2 regions of the Paenibacillus sp. JNUCC 34 genome follow, and region 2 is predicted to be linked to the other one. Evidence: predicted binding sites of a transcription regulator. Region 2 holds the regulator's gene; the other holds the start of a gene.
What was found. The regulator NrdR, encoded in region 2, represses ribonucleotide reductase genes. The targets are predictions, from matches to a motif close to AACACNATATATNGTGTT.
Positions count from the first base shown of each region.

Region 1: AC2TF5_RS07810 (adenosylcobalamin-dependent ribonucleoside-diphosphate reductase) is a predicted target of NrdR. The motif match lies at 1,633-1,650, and genes of this name have one in related genera.

Region 1 is NZ_CM177770.1:1,693,645-1,697,864, forward strand. Features, by position in the region: gene AC2TF5_RS07805 (DEAD/DEAH box helicase) at 1-1,347, opposite strand, end outside; gene AC2TF5_RS07810 (adenosylcobalamin-dependent ribonucleoside-diphosphate reductase) at 1,780-4,220, shown strand, end outside.
Region 2 is NZ_CM177770.1:1,492,836-1,497,055, reverse strand. Features, by position in the region: gene AC2TF5_RS06815 (MauE/DoxX family redox-associated membrane protein) at 306-806, opposite strand; tRNA gene AC2TF5_RS06810 (tRNA-Ala) at 1,198-1,270, opposite strand; gene nrdR (transcriptional regulator NrdR) at 1,481-1,957, opposite strand; gene AC2TF5_RS06800 (alpha/beta-type small acid-soluble spore protein) at 2,096-2,329, shown strand; gene AC2TF5_RS06795 (lytic transglycosylase domain-containing protein) at 2,408-2,971, opposite strand; gene coaE (dephospho-CoA kinase) at 2,968-3,564, opposite strand; gene ytaF (sporulation membrane protein YtaF) at 3,574-4,220, opposite strand, start outside.

The DNA.
Region 1 (4,220 bases), 200 kb from region 2:
TCCAGCCTCGGTCGCAATCATGACTTGTGCTTTTCCGCGGAACAGGTCCATCATCCAGTCCTTCTTGCCGCGGTTCATTCCTCCACGGTATGGAACGGACACGAGACCGTGATCCCGGAAATAGTTGAGCAGATACTCCTGGGTAGCCCGGTATTCGGTAAAGACGATCACTTTCTCGTTCATTTGCTTGATCAGCTCAATGGCTTTTTCGGCTTTGGTGTTGGCCTTGATTGCTTTGATCAGGTGGACAAGCTCCCATACTTTATCGCGCAGCGGGGAGTCCTCGGGCATTTTCTTAGATAAGTTGACGAGCGTGACAAAGACCGCATCTCGGCTGCTGCACACCTCACGCTGAAGGGTGACCAGTGAGAGCATACTGCTTAAATTTCCCCCGGATGCCTGATACTGATCTTTGACGAAAGATGTGACCCCGTCGTATAATGACTGTTCTTCGGGTGAAAGCTCGAGACCGACATTGCGTACGGTCCGTTTGGTGAATTTCACGGGTCCTTCGCCCCGGCGGTTGCGGATCATGACCTTGGACAGCTCGTTCTTGAGCTGGTCCTGGTTCTTCGGCATGCGTTTATCTACAACGAAGTTGGCCGAGAAATCGCCTTGTCGTCCCAACTGTCCCGGCTTCAGCAGCGTGATGAGATTGAAGAGCTCGCTGAGATCGTTCTGTACGGGAGTTGCGGTAAGGAGAAGGCAGTATTTTTTCCGCAGCTTCTGTATGAATTGATAGTTGGATGTTTTCTTGTTCTTCAGTTTGTGCGCTTCATCGATGATGAGCATGTCATACTCTTCATTTAATAGGATTTCCTGATGCGGATCGCGCTTGGCCGTGTCCATGGATGCAACAACGATATCGTTGCCCCAGGAGTAGGCTTTTTTTTGCGCGATTGCCGGAATGCCGAATTTGGAGTTGAGTTCACGAACCCACTGCAACACAAGTGAAGCGGGGACTAGAATCAGCACTTTGGAGACTAGCCCGCGTACGATATATTCTTTTAAAATAAGACCGGCTTCAATCGTTTTTCCCAGGCCAACCTCATCGGCCAAAATCGCTCTGCCGGACATTTCGAACAGCACGCGTCGCGCCGTATCCGTCTGATGCGGAAGCGGGGAAAGGCTGCCGATATGCTTCAAGCACTGCAGTTCTTCGAAGCTTGTAACCAGACGGGATTGTTCTCCCTGCACAGCCAGCCGCGACAGGCTCCAATCTCCCCATGGCCCGCCTTTGTCGAGACGGGTCTCTAAATCTTCAAGCCAGGAGCGGTCCACATGGAGTGGGACAGGGAGACGCGGATCCTTAAAAGAACCCGGGCTACCGGGTGGTTGGTAGTTCACAAAATCTCCTCCTAGATGTCGATTTCAGACAACGGTGTATGTGTAGTATGGACGAAAAAAGAAGACTTCATAACCTTCCGAATATTTACCGTGTTCCAAAATACCCGTGAGGTCGCACGGATGCTACATTTGGCGATTTTTCAAGTTCTTTTCATAGACAGATGGGCGAAAAAAGGAGAGAGAATAAGAAAAAGGAAGGCTGGGCCCTCCAGAAAGGTGTACAAGCCTTAAATTTCACATCTTAGGCATAGTTTTACCATATGTAGTGTAGTATAATGAATCTCGCCCACAATATGTGGTGTGAAACCTTATGTTTTCTCGTTTAACCGGTATACATATAGGGTTAAGTTGTAATAGACCGGACTTATAGCGGCTTAAACGCAGATTTATAGAATTTATTGTTTATATAGGAGGTAGTTGCTCTTGAGTACGATGCAAAATCAGCGGCTGGAAGGTTTAAGTGAGAAGATCTTTTTGGACAGGTATGCGTGGAAGGACGCGAATTCCCATAACGCCAAGGTGGGCGATATGGTTCTGGTTCTTACCAAAGATGATCCTAAGTTCCCGACCAAGGAAGTTGGAGAGATTGTGAAGCGTGATGGCCGGGTAGTCACAGTGAAGACCCGTAAGGGTGAGCTGGTGGAGACCGATGTGGAAAAGCTGACGCTGACGATTGAGAAGACACCTGAGGAAATGTGGGACCGCTTGGCAGCTGCAATGGCATCGGCAGAAGCAACGCCAGAACTGCAGGAAGAGTGGAAGGCTAAATTCCGTCATATTCTTGATGACTGGAAGTTGGTTCCGGGCGGACGTATTGCAGCAGGAGCGGGAGCAAGCGACGAACTGACACTGTTCAACTGTTATGTTATTCCTTCGCCGAAGGACAGCCGTGGCGGCATCATGGAAACACTGTCTGAGATGACAGAAATTATGGCTCGCGGTGGCGGTGTTGGTATTAACTTGTCATCCCTCCGTCCTCGTCGTTCGATTGTTAAAGGTGTTAATGGATCTTCTAGCGGTGCTGTATCCTGGGGTGGATTGTTCAGTTATACAACCGGACTCATTGAGCAGGGTGGTAGCAGACGTGGCGCGCTCATGCTGATGATGAACGACTGGCATCCGGATGTGATGGATTTCATCACTGTGAAGCAGACGATGGGTCAGGTGACCAATGCCAACTTGTCGGTATGCGTGAGCAATGATTTCATGAAGGCCGTGAAGGAAGATTTGGATTGGGATCTCGTATTCCCGGATACTTCTGATCCGGATTATGATGAAATCTGGGATGGCGATTTGGACAAGTGGAAAAAAGCAGGCCGTAAAGTCATCACTTACAAAACGGTGAGGGCACGTGATATCTGGCATACGATCATTGAGTCCGCGTGGAAATCGGCTGAGCCTGGCGTAGTGTTCATGGAATACTACAATCAGATGTCCAACAGCTGGTATTTCAACCCGATCATCTGCACGAACCCATGTGGTGAGCAGGGGCTTCCAGGCTGGGGTGTGTGCAATCTGTCTGCGATGAATCTGTCCAAGTTTTATGATGAAGAAAATCATGATGTGGCTTGGGATGAACTGGCGACAACGACTCGTTACTCGGTTCGTTTCCTGGATAACGTTATCGATACCACTCCGTATCATTTCCCGGAAAATGAAGCTAATCAGAAAAAAGAACGCCGCGTAGGATTGGGTACAATGGGTCTTGCAGAGCTTATGATCAAGCTGAATATCCGTTACGGAAGTCCGGAATCGCTGGAATTCCTGGATAAACTGTACGGGTTTATCGCTCGTGAAGCATACCTGGCATCTGCGGATATCGCTGAAGAGAAGGGATCCTTCCAAGCGTTCGATGCAGAGCTTTACCTGCAAAGCGGATTTATGAAAAATATGTCCGAAACGTTCCCAGAGGTAGAAGAAGCGGTGCGCTCGAAAGGCTCGCGTAACGTAACGGTGATCACTCAAGCGCCGACAGGCAGCACAGGTACAATGGTTGGCACATCTACTGGTATCGAACCGTACTTCGCCTTTAAATACTTCCGTCAAAGCCGTCTTGGCTTCGATGAGCAGTTCGTACCGATTGCACAGGATTGGCTCGACAGCCATCCAGGCGAGAATCTGCCGGATTACTTCGTAACGGCGATGGATCTATCCGCTGAGGATCATATTCGTGCACAAGCTGTTATTCAGCGCTGGGTGGACAGCTCGATTTCGAAGACGGCGAACTGCCCGGCTGATTTCACCGTGGAAGAGACGGAACGTCTGTATGAGCTGGCCTTCGATTTGGGCTGTAAAGGTGTAACGATCTATCGTGACGGCAGCCGTGATGTTCAAGTGCTACAGACGGAGAAAAAAGAAGAGAAAGCAGAAGCTCCTGTTACTGTACCAGAAAGTGTTGTACAGGTGAATGAGTCCGCAAGCACTGTGGCAGCACCTGCTGTTTCCAGCAAGAGCGGTTTGGATAAGCAGTACAAGAGTCGTCCACAAATACTGCGTGGTGCGACTTACAAGATCAATACGCCGTTCGGTATGGCGTATATCACGATCAACGATTTGAACGGCACACCGGGAGAAATCTTCCTGAACGTGGGTAAAGCGGGTTCGGATGTGTTCGCTATGGCTGAAGCTTTGGGTCGTGTCTGCTCCTTGTTCCTGCGTTACGGAGACCATGGTAACAAGGTGGAGCTGCTGATCAAGCATCTCAAAGGCATTGGCGGATCAGGGGCTATCGGCTTCGGCGCGAACCGTGTGGAATCTATTGCGGATGCAGTCGCAAAAGCATTGGAGACCCATGTGGCAAGCGGAATCCATGATGATCATGGACATGATCCAGCTCCGGTAGCTGCTACGATGGCTCCTGCCGAGCAGTTGGG
Region 2 (4,220 bases):
CCAGCTAAGAAAAAAACTAGCTGGCTCTTAGTCTAGTTCCTAATTAACATTTGCAAGAAGTGGAAGTGGTTATTTCGTTCTTCCCATTCACTACGCATACTTCTTTTTTAGTCTCAATAAATTGCTCAAATGGATAATGTCCACATTTTTCGCCACATGAAGTTGTAGTTGTGCAAGCCATTATGAAAACCTCCTTTCTTGTAGGTCTATTTATAGTCAAAGGCATATGCCTTGGCTATCAAACTGCTGCTTTCAACTTACCCTTTAGGAATAAGGAATAAGGAATAAGGAATAAACTCATTTTACTAGTCCTTTTCTATGATCAAACCACGGTTTGTCCAAAGTGAGTACATACTAAGTATGCCAACTGTCATTCCTGCAATGCTAATCCATTGAATTGGATTGATCGTTACTAGTTGAACAGAAGATTGTAAAATGCAACTAATAAGTGATGCAAGGAATAACGGCGTTATCTTAATCATCGTACTCCAACCTAATTCCTCTTCCGTTGACTTACCAAAACAATTACAAACGACCTTCAACTTCTTTCTCATTGCCATTCCCGTTACGATATAAAAAGAGAGAAATAATAGTAAGGCAATAATTTCTCCAATAGAACGCGTTGGATCGAACAGCAGCATCAATGCGCTTACCATTTCTAAACCTATTACTAGCCATGCTAGAAATAAAGGATAACCAAGTTGACTAATCGTTTTTTTAAAGTCTTTATAACTAATTACTTTAGCTATCGAAGAATAACAAAGAATCGTACATAAAAATATGGATAACCCAATATCTACATTCACTCAAACCAACCTTTCATTAACTTATTAGATGATGGCGTGATAACATCCTTCTTTTGTGTGTATGTAACAAATCCTGGTACAATATCTATTTTACATCATGTATGGTAAAATAATAAATACCATTAATCAACGATTTTTTATAAAAATCAACTATTTTAACATTTTTTAACTCTGACATCAGAGTAACCCAGGCTCCTAAAGTGCCCCATAAAGAAATGAAGCGGAGACCAAGTATTTCTGACTGTCTCATCCCGGTAGATAGCGCGAGAAGAAACTGTTAACCGTATATTCTTATCCATTTCACATGAGTGAAACAAAGGGGATGTAATTTGATTAAACAAAAAACCGCCAAACACCCGGAAATCCTTGTGTTTGGCGGTTTCTTTAATTATGGAGCCTAGGGGGATCGAACCCCTGACCTCATCGCTGCCAGCGATGCGCTCTCCCAGCTGAGCTAAGGCCCCTTAGTAAGTAACTTATTTTCAAAAATAGTACCTTAATAATATATCACAGCATTGTACTACTTGCAACAACAAATTTGATTCAATAGATCACGATTACGCACCCTTCAAAGCCCTATCTTTACTGCACGTTACGCAACTTCCTTACCCTACCTGGAGGAAAAAAGCCCTCAATTCCATGAGGACTTCCTCTACCTGCTATACACATGCCGATCAGATGTTTGAGTCCGGCAGTGAATCTTTAGACAGCAGATTTTTCAATTCTTTCATAAACATGTTGATGTCTTTAAAGTGCCGGTACACCGAAGCGAAGCGAACATAGGCTACCTCATCTACAGGATATAGCTGTTCCATCAGAAGCTCGCCAATCTGACGGCTCTCTACCTCGGCAGCGGCTGTTTTACGAAGTGCACTCTCCACCTCAGAGACGATCATATCCAGCTGGTCGGCAGATACAGGGCGTTTCTCACAAGCCCGTATTAAGCCGCGAAGTACTTTCTCCCGACTGAATTCCTCCCGACTGCCGTCCTTCTTAATGACCATGAGCGGGGTCTCCTCAATCATCTCAAACGTTGTGAAACGGCGGCTGCACTGCTCGCATTCTCTGCGGCGGCGGATAGATTTATTCTCATTAGCTGGACGGGAATCAAGCACCTTCGTTCCGGCGTAACTGCAGTATGGGCATTTCATAAAGCTACATCACTTCCTTTGTATGAACTAATCGCATGGCTTCCAATCTAATTTCCATAAACTGGACTGCAATTGATTGTTATGAAGATTGCAGTTCCGAGACATAATACTTTTACCAACTCAAGGAGGTGAACAGATATGGGACAAGGCGGTAACAACAGAAGCAGCAACAACCTGGTAGTACCTCGTGCAACTGGTGCCCTGGAGCAAATGAAATATGAGGTTGCTCAAGAGCTTGGCATCAGCATTCCACAAGACGGTTACCAAGGTAACATGACTTCCTACGAGAACGGTTCGATCGGGGGATACATTACCAAACGTCTGGTAACCCTGGCCGAGCAACAATTGGCTGGTCAATATTCCGGTCAATAATTAATTCTTCATTCAAAGAGTGTTAGACAGGCTTGGTTCTCAAGCCTGTCCAATGCTCTTTTTATTGTTCTGCCCGTTTTAGAACGTATCATACACATCGGTATATTGATTATAATAATAAATGACTCTTTGTACATAGTGACGGGTTTCCCCTATCGGAATGTTCTTGACGTCTTCATATGTCCCGTCCCACATTCCCTTCTTTATCCAGTTACGGACATTTCCCTGCCCTGCGTTATACGCTGCAATAACAGCAATCGGATTACCGTCCATTTCTTCGTGTAGCTTCTTAATGTACCAGGTTCCGAGCTGGATATTGGCATCCGCTTCATGCTTGACTCTATCCAGTGTCACAGTCGGTAGCTTGGCCATTTCCATTGCCCAATTGGCCGTATCTGGCATGAGCTGCATGATCCCGAGAGCCCCTTTTTTAGACTCCTTACCCGGTTTGTAGTTGGTTTCTACCCGGATAATGGATGCGACCAGAAACGGATCGACTTCGTAGTGAACAGCATGCTCGCGAATTTGGTCTTTATAATAAATCGGATATAACCATGTCATCCAGATGTTATTCATGAAGAGTACCGCCACAAAAGAGACCAGCAGAACCAACAGCACACGTTTTTTACGGAACCAGCTCATAATCCGTACAACCAGTTCCACAGCTCGTCCACCTGCCGGCTCGTCTCTGCCGGTGTTCCGCTGTTATCGATCACGTAATCCGCCATGTTCTTCTTCTGTTCAATATCCATCTGGCTATTCAGTCTGGCCTCCGCCCGCTCTTCCGTAATCGCATCACGGTCTATCAGACGACGAAGCTGTTTCTCTCTCGGTACATAAACAACTATGACCTTATCAAAAAGTGACTGCAGTTCTGACTCGTACAAAAGCGGAATATCCACCACGACCAGTCGATCAGGATAGGCAGCTTCATAATCAGCCATCTGCTTCCGTATCTCATTGCGTATTGCAGGATGAGTAATTCCATTCAGCGCCAGCCGCTTTTTGTCATCATTAAAAATGATTTCGCCAAGCTTCTTCCGATCCAGCTGCCCGTCCGCTTGTATCACATCTTGTCCAAAGTACGCGGCCACCTCTGCCAAAACCGGATGGCCCGGGAGCATTACCTCCCTGGCGATGACATCTGCATCCACGAGAAGTGCTCCCTTCCGGATCAGCATGGAGGACACGGTGCTTTTGCCTGTTGCAATTCCCCCGGTTAAACCGATATTCATGAATTCACCTCATAACAACTTCATTATACCCATGAAGATTAATAAAAACGCTGGCGCGTATGAGATAAATCTCATACGACCTTTGGAAGCAACCCGAAACCCGGTTTTCATACCGAGAATGAGAAACACTCCGCTAAACAGTGCAACCACCCCTGATGTCAATAAGGGTGAAAATCCGAGCATAGCTGCGCCAAGTCCGGCACCAAAAGCGTCCAGGGATAGTGCAATCCCAAGCCACATGGCCTCCCATGATGAAATGATACCGGAGTCGTCCATATCCGCACGTGTAGGACTTCGCAAAATCTGAATAACAAGTCCCAGCTTGCGGATTTCCAGAGAGAACACAGCCGTTTGGGGTTGTGAACCAGCACTATCAGCTAGAGCCGTAAGACCTGCTGTGCTTGCCTTAAGTGGCATCGGTTCTGCATCGCCTGCACGATCTGGTCTGGACCTAATCTGCTGAATAAAGGACCAGCATCCAAGCGCAATAAGAATGACCGCTCCGATCATCGAAGCAATCGATGGGGAGAAAACGCGCTGCAGCAATGCCCCAGCCTGCATTGAGATACAGAGCACAAGACCCGAGCACAGCGAAATAATGAGCACCGACAACAGTGGGATTTTCGTTTTACGCAGCCCGTATGTAATCCCGGCTC